Regions from separate parts of the Novosphingobium sp. SG754 genome, predicted to be linked through region 1. Evidence: predicted binding sites of a transcription regulator. Region 1 holds the regulator's gene; each other region holds the start of a gene.
The links. Region 1 encodes LexA, which represses DNA repair genes until DNA is damaged. Its sites were predicted from a motif close to GTTCCNCNCTTGTTCT; they were not measured.
Positions count from the first base shown of each region.

Region 2: a site for LexA is predicted at 1,049-1,064, ahead of FHW97_RS00710 (ribonucleoside-diphosphate reductase subunit alpha). Genes of this name have one in related genera too.
Region 3: a site for LexA is predicted at 1,299-1,314, ahead of FHW97_RS17580 (ImuA family protein). Genes of this name have one in related genera too.

Region 1 covers NZ_JABGCC010000004.1:42,429-46,506, forward strand. The annotation lists gene FHW97_RS10865 (molybdopterin molybdotransferase MoeA) at 1-999, shown strand, start outside; gene lexA (transcriptional repressor LexA) at 1,057-1,746, shown strand; gene FHW97_RS10875 (hypothetical protein) at 2,061-3,776, shown strand; gene FHW97_RS10880 (ComEC/Rec2 family competence protein) at 3,978-4,078, opposite strand, start outside.
Region 2 covers NZ_JABGCC010000001.1:141,705-145,782, reverse strand. The annotation lists gene nadB (L-aspartate oxidase) at 1-283, shown strand, start outside; gene FHW97_RS00715 (GlsB/YeaQ/YmgE family stress response membrane protein) at 326-577, opposite strand; gene FHW97_RS00710 (ribonucleoside-diphosphate reductase subunit alpha) at 1,245-3,311, shown strand; gene FHW97_RS00705 (PepSY-associated TM helix domain-containing protein) at 3,667-4,059, shown strand.
Region 3 covers NZ_JABGCC010000007.1:196,088-200,165, reverse strand. The annotation lists gene FHW97_RS17585 (DUF6504 family protein) at 1-616, opposite strand, end outside; gene FHW97_RS17580 (ImuA family protein) at 540-1,268, opposite strand; gene FHW97_RS17575 (alpha-ketoglutarate-dependent dioxygenase AlkB) at 1,478-2,074, shown strand; gene FHW97_RS17570 (hypothetical protein) at 2,208-2,747, shown strand; gene FHW97_RS17565 (hypothetical protein) at 3,291-3,557, opposite strand; partial or broken gene FHW97_RS17560 (transposase domain-containing protein) at 3,862-4,029, shown strand.

The DNA.
Region 1 (4,078 bases):
GCTGCCGGCCATCCCTTTGCCGGCACGGTACCGCCCGGCCACGCCGTGCGGATCAGCACTGGCGCGGCGATGCCCGCTGGCGCCGATTGCGTGCTGCTGCAGGAAGACTGCGCGCGCGATGGCGCCGCGCTCGCCCTCACCGGCACGCCGCCGCTGCCGCCTTCGCGCCATATCCGGCCTGCGGGCATGGATTTTGCCGCGCAAGACCCCCTGCTGCCCACCGGCACGCGGCTGGGCGCGGCGCAGATCGCGCTGGCTATCGCCGCCGGGCATGGCCACGTGCCGGTCTGCCGCCGCCTGCGCCTGGCGGTGATCGACAGCGGCGATGAACTGGCCGCCGCCGGCCACGCCCTGCAAAGCCACCAGATTCCGGCCAGCAATGGCCCGATGCTCGCCGCCATGGCCGCCGCCCTGCCGGTGGACGTGCAGCGCATCGGCCCGGTGCCCGATCGGCTCGATGCCCTGGCCGCCGCGCTCGATAGCGTGCGCGAAGCTGACATCATCGTCACCAGTGGCGGCGCCTCGGTCGGTGATCACGATCTGGTTCGCCCCGCGCTGGAGGCGGTGGGCGCGCGCATCGATTTCTGGCGCGTGGCGATCAAGCCGGGCAAGCCGCTGCTGGTGGGGCAACGCAGCGCCAAAGACCGCGCCGCGCCGCAGGTGATCCTGGGCCTGCCGGGCAACCCGGCCTCGGCCTATGTCACCGCGCACCTGTTCATGCTGCCCCTGCTGCGCGCCGCGCTGGGTGCCGCCCAGCCACTGCCCAGCCCGCTGCACATGCCACTGGCCCAGCCCATGCCGGCCGGTGGCGGGCGCACCGAATTCCTGCGCGGCCATTGGGATGGCGTTTCCGTCACACTCGATCCGTTGCAGGATTCCGGCGCGATCGCCCCGATTGCCCGCGCCAATTGCCTGGTGCAGCGCGAGGCCGGCGCGGCGATGCAACCGGAAGGGAGCAAGGTGCCGATCTATCTGCTCGAATTTGGCGGATTTGCTTGACGGGTTCGGTTTGGTTGCTTATTCGTTCCGCATTCGTTCGCCATAGGAGACTTGCGGATGCTCACGCGCAAGCAGCACGAACTGCTCTCGTTCATCCAGACGCGCCTTGATGATTCCGGCATTTCGCCTTCGTTTGAAGAAATGAAGGAAGCGCTCGATCTCAAGTCCAAGTCTGGCGTGCACCGCCTGATCTCCGCGCTGGAAGAACGCGGCTTCATCCGCCGCCTGCCCAACCGCGCCCGCGCCCTCGAAGTGATCCGCGAACCGGAAAGCCTGGCGACCAAGGCCGCCGCGCGCACTCCCGCACCACGCCCCACTGCCCCCGCGTCCACCACCCCGCGCCCGGCGCCAGTGGCCGCGAACGACGTGATCGAAATCCCGCTCCACGGCCGCATCGCCGCGGGCGCCCCGATCGAGGCGATGGAGGGCTCGGCCATGCTGCCCGTGCCCGCCGCCCTGCTCGGTTCTGGCGAGCACTACGCGCTGGAAGTGTCGGGCGATTCGATGGTCGACGCCGGCATCCTCGACGGCGACTACGCCCTCGTGCGCCGCACCAACACCGCGCGCGACGGCGAAATCGTCGTTGCCCTGGTGCGCGGCGAGGAAGCGACTCTCAAATACCTCCACCACGAAAAAGGCCGTATCCGCCTCGACCCGGCCAACGCCGCCTACAACCCCCAGTTCTACGCGCCCGACGAAGTGGAAGTGCAAGGCAAGCTGGCAGGGCTGCTGCGGCGGTATCATTGAGGGTGCTATTGCGCTGAATCGCTAATCTGGAATGTTTTTAAGTGGAATACACTTGCCGTTCTCAATCGTGATGGCGAATGACAATTTCTTTGGAAAGCGGAACATCGAGCGTTCGTCGTTCTCGTAGTACCCTCGGAAGGCGCTTCCCTCGCTTCCCCAAATTAGGCATCCGGTCACGGCTCACTTGAGTAGACACCCAAAACGCGAATGACCTGGCAGATGGGGACTAGCGCGTCGTCAAAGATGCTTTTAATTGCTTGCTTCCTGTACAAAGTGCAATTCTCCTCACATGCTGGGTATGGTAGTGTTCCCGAATGCCCAGCTTTCCACACAAAAAAATCGTCGAGAAGATCCGGAAGATCGACGAGTTACCGTCGGATGACGCACAATACTTGCAATGGCTCGGTGCTGGTCAGCACCTGGATTTCCTCAAGCAAAATGCGAACGCTGACGAAATAGTCATTTACGGGTCTGGTCCCTACACGTTCATTCATTCGATCGTGGTGCCGAACAAAGCGCTAGAGGTCGCAGCGCCGGATGACCTGCTGCGATGGAGTTGCAATCCGTATGTCAGCATCGCCGGCTATGTGTCCGGCGGTGGCCGGAGTGGGATGTGGATCGAGCGGGATAACCATCATAGGGGCTCAAAGGCGCTTGATGAGGGGCGCGATCTCGTTTTCGCGCGCACGTTTGAGGGATGGAGCGGTGACGGGCGCGACTACATCGAAGTGAATCAAGAATACACACATCTGGCGGGTATCCACTGGCGACCAGAGGAAAGTGCCTATTGTCGCTTCGATGAACACGGTGACCTTCGGCACTGTGCATCCGTTACGTTAAATCGCAATGGCGAAGAGGTACGGCTCGTCTCGTTTAGCTGGGTAGAGCTAGAGGAATACCTCACCATCGCACGTTGCTCACTGGTGCGAATGTTCGACTTCACTTTGCTGAAGCATAGCGAATTCAATGGATGGGCAGACGACATTAATGAAGTGGTTCATGTCGATTCCGCCGATTTCTTCTATCGACAGCGCCACTGTGGACGCTGCGCCTACACGCGCGGCATCCAGATCATGCGCCCGCGCCGTGGAGCTAACCAGGTGCTTCAGGGGGTGACGGATGGCTGGAGCTGGAACAAGTCCAAACAGTACGTTGAGTTCGTTGCGCATGATTGGCGCAATCAGCGACTCGCCAAAATTTCCACGGACCCCGCAGCCACTACCAATTATTTTCAGGCTGAAGGCAACGATCTACCGTTCGAGCTATCCGCAGCCTTCTTTCGAGCCGAGGTGCTGTCAAAATACAAAACCGACCGCGAAAAATACACAATCAAAGATCGTGAAGTGAGCTGCCGGGCGGCATGGCGCCTGCGCGGCTACGACGTGAATGAGGCGGGTCAGGTCCACGCCTATATCTGCGATCTGCGTGCCCTGCCGTACACGGAGCAGTTGCACTGGCTGGCCTACAACGTCGAGCCACAGGCAAGCATCTCGGAGCGCGCCATCGTCAATGACTTCCAAGGTGACTTTGTTACGTTCCGGCACCCGCGCGAGGAAGTTATGTCCATTGTTCGGCGATGGGGAGACCGCAAAGTTGAATGGTGGAAACTGCGTGATCCCGACTTGATGGATCGGGCCAACATTCCGCTAACGGCGAGCAAGGATGAGTGGGCCGAAGCCATCATGGACCTCACGAAGCTTGTCGTCGAAGGCTTCGAGACGAAGCCCCTGCGCCAGCGCCTTGACCGGTTATCGGCCGAATATACCGACGGGGACCGCACGCTGGCGTTGTTAGAAAAGCTGCTGAACGTCGGTCGTTACCGGGATGAGCAGATTAAGCTGTCGGGGCTGCGGGAGGCGCAGTGGCTGCGGTCGAAGTTGCAAGGCCACGCAAGAGGCACCGAAGCGGCGCAAGCGGCAAAGGACGCCATAGCTAACTTCGGTAGCTTCAAGGACCATTTTTCGGACCTGTGCATGCGGATCGCAGCGGAACTGCAATCGATCGAGTCCCAATGTGAAGCCGAGCCGTGACGGAACGCGCTGCCTGCCGTCTTTAGTTTTAATGACCCTGTGGAACGCGCGCAGCGCTTATTGGAGCTTCTGCGTTCCTATGACAGGCTCTTCCAGCAGTGGACATTCGCCGTGGCCGATCGCAACGACCAGCTCTGGTCGAAAGTCGAGGATTTAGAATACTAAGCAGGTCGCCCCAGAATCAAAGCTGCCCCTCGCCCATCACATCTCTTTCCCCCCGCGCGCCACCTTCCCCACCCAAAGCTCTGGCCCCGGAAACCAGCCATGCTGGCCTTCCGTCTCCGCCACGGTCACCAGCTTGC
Region 2 (4,078 bases), on a different contig from region 1:
CGAGCTGCGCCGGTTCATGTGGAACTACGTGGGCATCGTGCGCACCAACAAGCGCTTGGAGCGCGCCGCCCATCGCATTGCCCTGCTGCAGAGCGAGATCAACGAATACTATGGCAATGTTCGCGTCACGGCCGATCTGATCGAGTTGCGCAACCTGCTCCAGGCCGCAGACCTGATCGTGCAGAGCGCGCGGGCGCGGCGCGAGAGCCGCGGACTGCATTACAACCAGGATTTCCCCCAGGCGCAGCCCGCCGCGCGCGAGACGATTCTGGTGCCCGGCTGACCGGCGGCCGGGCCCCTGCCCGGCCCCGCCATCAAGACCCTACTACCAGAAGTGGCGGCCCAGATAGATCAACAGCATCGCGCCCAGTACCGAGGCGAGGCAACCGGCGCGGTTGAACCCCTCGCTCACGCTGCCGCGTCCCGCCAGGCTCGATGCCAGGCCGGCCACCAGCGCGCCGCCGATGCCCAGCGCGATCGTGCGGGCAAGGCCAATCTCCACTGCGCCGGGATAGAGAAAGCGGGCGGCGATGCCGACCAGCAGCCCCGACAGCAGCATCGAAAGGATATCGCGCATTACTCGTTCCTCCTGTGCGAAGGTGCCGCGCCCGGCAGCGGCGTGCCGCCCAGCCCTGTGGTCCTCCACTTAGTACACCCCCTATGGGTAGTGCGGCTGGGGATATCGTGCCAGTGCCTCTGGACATCGTATTTTCCACAGCAAAGCCAGCGGGTACGAAAAATATTTCGGACCCGTCATTTTTCCCTTGAAGCCTTGGAAAGCCCGCGCGTCGCTGCACTGCAGCATGAGTGGGGCAGCGACGAAGCGAATCGTACTTGCGACGAATCGCGTAGCCCTTGAGGGCATGTGCCACTTGCCTGCCAGACCCGGTTCAAGCACTATGGGTTGTGGTCGTGGCCACGGAGGGCAACCAAACCTAGTTATATGTCAGGATGCACCCCATATAGGGTGCATGTGGCTCGTCCACCGTGGCGGAGCCTTTGACGTTGCTTGGGTTTTCGGCGTCGCGGCATGGCAGACAGGGATTCTGTTCCCTTTCTGTTTCAATTTATGGCATGATCGCGGGCGCGTTGAGTCGTCTCTCGTTCTGCCACCGAAGTCAGGCTGCAAGGGCCAGCACATGCTGGATCGCGCGGCCATTGGCAGTGTCAGCAATATCCGGTCCGTCACTCGCGGCGGGCCTCGTGCAAACGGGGAATGGAAAGTGAATTTCAGGACCGGGGAAATGAACGATGGAACGGCTGTGATGGCGCAGGACGAACTGGGACTGGAAGGTGGCCTGGCCACCCTCGAACGCGACGCCGCGCCGGAGACCCCGGCAACCGCAACCAAGGCCACGCGCAAGGCTGCGCAACCGGCGGAAGCAAAGGCAGTGGACATGCAGGCAGACGACAAGGGTAGCGCGGATCTGGTTTCGGCCGCGGCCGCGATCATGGCCAGCGCGACGAGCGATGCCGCAAAGGCCCCGCCAATCGATTCCAAGTCGGTCAACCCGCGCCGCTTTACCATCGTCACCGATGCCGCGCGCGACGCCAAGCTGACGATCTTCGGCAAGGACACGCTCGACGATCGCTATCTGCTGCCCGGTGAAACCTACCAGGATCTGTTCGCGCGCGTGGCCGATGCCTATGCCGACGACCAGGACCACGCCCAGCGGCTCTATGACTACATCTCCAAGCTGTGGTTCATGCCCGCCACGCCCGTGCTGTCGAACGGCGGCACTGGCCGCGGCCTGCCGATCTCGTGCTATCTCAACTCGGTGGAAGACAGCCTGGAAGGCATCGTCAAGACCTGGAACGAGAACGTATGGCTCGCCTCGCGCGGGGGCGGCATCGGCACCTATTGGGGCAATGTCCGCGGGATCGGCGAAAATGTCGGCCTCAACGGCAAGACCAGCGGGATCATCCCCTTCGTCCGCGTGATGGACAGCCTGACGCTGGCCATCAGCCAGGGCTCGCTGCGCCGTGGCTCGGCCGCATGCTATCTCGACATCTCGCACCCCGAGATCGAAGAGTTCCTCGAAATCCGCAAGTCTTCGGGCGATTTCAACCGCAAGGCCCTGAACCTGCACCACGGCGTGCTACTGACCGACGAGTTCATGGAAGCCGTGCGGGATGGCGCCGAATTCGCGCTGCGCAGCCCTAAGGACAAGTCGGTGCGCGGCAAGGTCGATGCCCGCTCGCTGTTCCAGAAGCTGGTCGAAGTGCGCCTGGCCACCGGCGAACCCTATATCGTGTTCTCCGACACCGTGAACCGCATGATGCCCAAGCATCACCGCGATCTGGGGCTGAAGGTTTCCACCTCCAACCTCTGCTCGGAAATCACGCTGCCCACCGGGATCGATCACCTCGGCAATGATCGCACCGCGGTGTGCTGTCTCTCCTCGCTCAACCTGGAAACCTGGGACGAGTGGCAGGGTGACAAGCACTTCGTGGAAGACGTGCTGCGCTTCCTCGACAACGTGCTGCAGGACTTCATCGATCGTGCGCCCGACGAGATGGCCCGCGCCAAGTATTCCGCCGCGCGCGAGCGTTCGGTCGGCATGGGCGTGATGGGCTTCCACTCGTTCCTGCAGAAGAAGGGCATTGCCTTCGAATCCGCCATGGCCAAGGCGTGGAACCTCAAGATGTTCCGCCATATCGCCGCCAAGGCCGACGAAGCCTCGCTGCTGCTCGCGCAGGAACGCGGCCCCTGCCCCGATGCGGCAGACATGGGCGTGATGCAGCGCTTCTCGTGCAAGATGGCGATCGCGCCGACCGCGTCGATCTCGATCATCTGCGGCGGTACCTCGGCCTGCATCGAGCCGATCCCGGCGAACATCTACACGCACAAGACGCTGTCGGGCTCGTTCGTGGTCAAGAACCCCTATCTGGAAAAGCTGCTGCGCGAAAAGTCCAAGGATTCCACCAATGTGTGGAATTCGATCCTGGAACGCGGCGGCTCGGTCCAGCATCTCGAGTTCCTCTCGGCCGACGAGAAGGCGGTCTACAAGACCAGCTTCGAAATCGACCAGCGCTGGCTGCTCGAATTCTCGGCCGACCGCACGCCCTATATCGACCAGGCGCAGTCGCTGAACCTCTATATCCCGGCTGATGTCGACAAGTGGGACTTGCTGATGCTCCACTTCCAGGCTTGGGAAAAGGGCATCAAGTCGCTCTATTACCTGCGCTCCAAGTCGGTGCAGCGCGCCGGTTTTGCCGGTGGCGTGGAAGCGGACAACACCGCCGAGGCACGCCGGATCGAGCTTGACGTCAAGCAGACCGATTACGAGGAATGCCTGGCCTGCCAATAAGTGCTTGCCAATAAGGGCCAACCGCTGACCGCCTGGCGATAGGTATTTATCGCTCGAGGCGCTTCATCGAGGCCATTGGGGAAACGAGGGGGCGATCGGCCAGCATGGCACGATCGCCCCTTCCGGCCCCACCCAGCGGTCCCACCCGCCGGAATCGCGCCATTCGCTATCCTGCCCGTGATCGTTACCCAGTGAGCGTCACCCATGCCGGACCACGCCAAGACCCTGCCGATGTTACAGATGGCGACATTTCGCTGCTTGCCCCGGCCGGCAACACACCGTCACAAGGCGGCACGGCCCGGCGATGCCAATGCCGGTATCGGCAGCGGGCCACAGGACCATAGGGGATCGTTCAATGCGCAAGTGGCACCGCTGGATTTCGGTGTTTTTCGGAGTCTTCCTGTTGTGGATCGCCGTGACGGGCACGCTCAGCCAGGTTGTTCCGCTGCTCAGCGGCGGGGACGGCGACCGGCCGGCCAAGACCATGGCGGATGCAACCCCGGCCAAGCCGGCGTTCGTCTGCCCGCCGGACTATATGTGCCGGCCCAAGCCCAAGGGCGGCAAGTCGGTCGTCGGGTTGCTGCACCATCTGCATTCGGGCGAAAGCTTTGGGCCGGTCGGGGTGCTGATCAGCACGCTGTCGGGCTTTGCGATGATCTTCTTCAGCTTTTCCGGGCTGTGGATGTACATCCAGATGTGGCGCAACCGCAAGGATCGCAACCTCAAGCCGGGCTGGTTCTGGAACTAGGCGACCACGGAAAAAGCGC
Region 3 (4,078 bases), on a different contig from region 1:
TCCGCTCGAACCCCATGCGCCGCAGCTCATCGGCCACACCGCGCTCAAGCCGCAGCGCATGGACGGGCAGGATCGCCAGCACCGCGCGAGTCTTGCCCCGCTCCACAATCGTCGGACGCCCTGATGGGACCTGTCGCGCCACGGCGTGAGCGCAGCCAGCAGTGTCCGCGACCGCAAGCTGAGCATGCAGGCCTGAGGCGAGCACCCGGCGATAAAGGTGCTTCACCAGCAACGCTTCGCCGCCAAAGCGCTCGGCGCAGCCGGTGATGTCGATCCAGATGCCATCGGGCGGATCGGACGCGGCAACTGGCGAGTAATGCCGCGTTGCCCAAAGCGCCAGGCGCTTGAGCCCTGCGAAATCGCCTTCCAGATCGGCGTCGACCACGACCAGCTCGGGCGCAAAGCCGCGTGCTTTGGTCAAAGTCATGCCGGGACGGATACCCAGCGCCAGCGCAGCCGCGTCAACCGCTGCAATCACGCGGCGGCCATGATCGGGGAGCGCGGTAACGAGCGGGGCTGTTGCCAAAGACGTGGGCTGGTCAGGCTGCTGCCTGAGCTTCCTGACGATCCGATCGGTCGACCAGTTCGGCAGGAAGAGCGAGACGACCCGTCGCATCGCAGCCCTCCATGATCCAAAGATGGGGTTCGCCGCCGCGTACCCGTTCCAGCGCCACTTCCCAGCGCGGGCGGGCAAGGCTCGGAATGTCCAGCGCTTCGCTGGGATGGGCGCGCACGCGCCAGCGCGTGACAGCGGCTGAGCCGGAAGCCGGGGCATCGAGCGGGAGCGCGCGGCGAAACACAAAGGCGGGGACGCCCGACTTTTCGGCAGCGAGCTGGAGACGTTTCGAAGCCGTGGTCGAGAGGGCTTTGACCTCGCCTACGACGCCGCCGAGGCCCGAATGGCGCAGGCATTCCTCCATGGCGGTGAGCACATTCACATCGCTGCCCGCCTCGACATAGATCACCCTGTCCGGGGTCAAGCCCGCCAGATCGAGGGCTGGGGCGAAGAGATCGCGCCAGCGCAGGCACCAGAAGACCGGCCCCTGCACACGCGCAAGGATTCCTGCGAGAAAGACAGTCGCCGCAGCGTCATCAGCAAGGGCATGGCTGCCCGCCATTTCGTGCAGCGCACCGCTGGACAGCCCGCCGCCCGGCAGGTGACGGTCAATGGTATCGAGTCCAAACGGCAACACCGTTCCGGCCACTGCTTTGCCCTCGATTGTGGCGATTTGTTCGCGCAATTGGTCAAGGATTGTGGACGGACGCATGGCACGATGAAGACTCTGAAGCGTGACGTTGTTCCTCTAATGTTCTATTCGGCGCCGACGTAAGTCAAGGCCCGCAACGTCGGCCTTGTTCTATTTATGTTCCAATGCTAGGCAAGCCGCTCCCAAAGCGTGGCAACGGGCTTAGGCAACTCCTGACTATCCTGTTGATTTCTTCGGAGGCTTGGTGATCAGCGGGGAGGTGATGTGAGATGGCAGACTTATCCACGGATCTCTTCGGGTTGCCGCTGCTGCCGGGCCTCACCGCCGCCAATGCCTTCATCTCGGCTGAGGAAGAACGCGCGCTGATCGATCACATCGATGGCCTGAGCCTCACGCCTTTCCGGTTTCAGGGTTGGGAAGGCAAGCGCCTTACCACCTCGTTTGGCTGGAGCTACGATTTCGACAAAGGCATGGCTGCCGCTGCCCCGCCGATGCCCGACTGGTTGCTGGCCATCAGGGAGCGGGCGGGCGACTTTGCGGGTCTTCCTCCAGAGGATCTCGTGCAGGCCCTGCTGATCCGCTACGATCCGGGAGCCGGCATTGGCTGGCATCGCGATCGCCCGATCTTCGAGCACGTCATCGGCATTTCGCTCGGCGAGCCGGCCGTGATGCGGTTTCGTAAGCGTCTCGAAAAGGCCTTTGGCCGGGTGTCCGCCCCGCTGGCGCCGCGCTCGATTTATCATCTGAGCGGGGAAGCGCGCCATGGCTGGGAGCACAGCATCGCCGAGATGGAAAAGACGCGCTGGTCGATCACCTTGCGCAGCCTATCGGAGAAAGGTCGACGGGAACTCTCCCTGCGGCCCTGATCCGTCCTGCCAGATCGCGGCTGTTCAGGTGTTCTGCGGCCCAGCCCACGGACCGGCGCCTGGTTCACGCGGTGCGTGCGTCGCGCCGACCGGCGGATTGGCATCCAAGCAGCGTTTGAATTGTTTAGTCCCTATGGTCAACAAACGCGCACTGAAGGTTTTCCGTACCTCTGCGGGCTTCGAGGACGTCTATATTGCCGCCCCCAGTCAAAAGGCGGCGCTCGAGGCGTGGGGCGCCAGGCGCAACCTCTTTGCGCAGGGGGCGGCCGAGATTGTGACGGACCCTGAACTGGCGAAGGCGGCGCTGGCTCATCCAGGCCAAGTGCTGCGCGTCTCACGCGGCACAACCGCCGAACATCTGGCGGCGGCAAGAACGTCCAGCTCAACTAAGGCTAAAGCAACTCCGCCGGAGAGGGCGAAGGAAAAGCAGAGCCCGCCCAAGCCAAAGCCTCGGCCCAATCGCGAAAAGCTGGACGCGGCCCGCGCCGGGTTGGAGCGCAGGCAGAAGGAGTTTGAAACTGCAGAGACGAAGCTGGTGAAGGAAATTGAGGTGCTCAAAGCGCAGTTGGCTGAACGGAAACGCGAGAACGGCAAGGAGCTTGCTCGCCTGTGTGAAGGCGTCGAGGAACAAGAGCGCCTTTACCGCAGGGCCTTGGCGGACTGGGAGAGATAGGCCAGTTGTGGACGTTCAGCGCGTCACGGCCTCGTATGTCAGACGAACGCCGTCGATTTGGTCAGCTCTTTCGAATACGCGAGATTTGCCGGCGTATCTGACATGCAGGTGGTCTGCTGCCAACCACTTCATCTCAGCCCAAGGGCTGCCCCATTTGCCCGCTGCGGCTGCCCCATGATCATCATCTGCACGGAATGCATTGCCAGCGCTGCTGGGCTGATTTCCGGAAGCAGATACGGAAATCTGTGTCGAAAAGTCGGTCGTCGCTCCGCAGTCACGTTGGAATAATGCAGCGCTGTGTCGCCCATCCGGAGCGATTGCCCTTGTGACAAGGGTGCTTGTGCATGATTCCGAGCATCCGCCAACTAGCAGTGGCAGCGCAATGAGGAACAATTTCATCTGGCTAAGCTACTCGAAGGCACTCCTCCGTCAACGACCGTTTTCCACCCAAATCGAGCCATTGCTGGCCCGCAGGGCCTGCGATGGCGGCTCGCGCCCAAAAGCAGCGGGCTTGGCGCATCCTCAACGCAAACCCTCGGCGCGCTATTCGTCGGATGGATCGCCTTCGTAATCGGCAAGAGCTGCCTCCACCATCGCCCGCCAGACCACGGCATTGCCGGCATTGGCCATCACGATATCGGGCTCGCGCAGCGTTTTGAGGATGGCGACCGCCTGGCCGATGTAGAGATGCCATTCCCTTTCGACCTCATCGCCCGCAGAGGCTTCGTAGCCTTCCCCGTTCACGCTGAGGCGCTCGGCGGCAAGAACCCGGGCAATCCGTTCCACCGCGCTCAATTTCGAAATGGGCATGTCACCTTCCTTTGCGCTGTCGACCTTCTGCGGCCGGTCCCGATGAAATGGTCAAAGCGTCGCCTTGTTTCCCTGTCGATTGAGGGACGCAGACGTTGTGACATGGCCGTGGGGGCTGGTCCAGGACCACGCAGCGGCCGCGTGAGCGGGGCGTGGGGGGCCGAAATCCACAGGATTTTGGGGGAACCGCGCATCCTTGACGCGATCGGCCGAACCCATGTCATCCTGAAAAGACCCGAGTAAGCAGGACCCCGCAATGCCGCCTAAGAAGGCTCGAGCCGGGCTCGATGCCCGGTTTGGGCCTCGCGGCGGGCGGCGCGCGGCCATCGTCTATTCGCTGATCCAGACCTGCAAGCTCAACGATGTCGATCCGCAAGCCTGGCTCGCCGATGTGCTGGCCCGCATCGCGGAATGTCCGGTTAGCAGACTGCCGGACCTGCTTCCGTGGAACTGGCAGCCACAGAGGGCCTGACTTCGCCTTTGTAAGCCGTCCTGTCAGCAAGATCCGTACTGGAACAGAC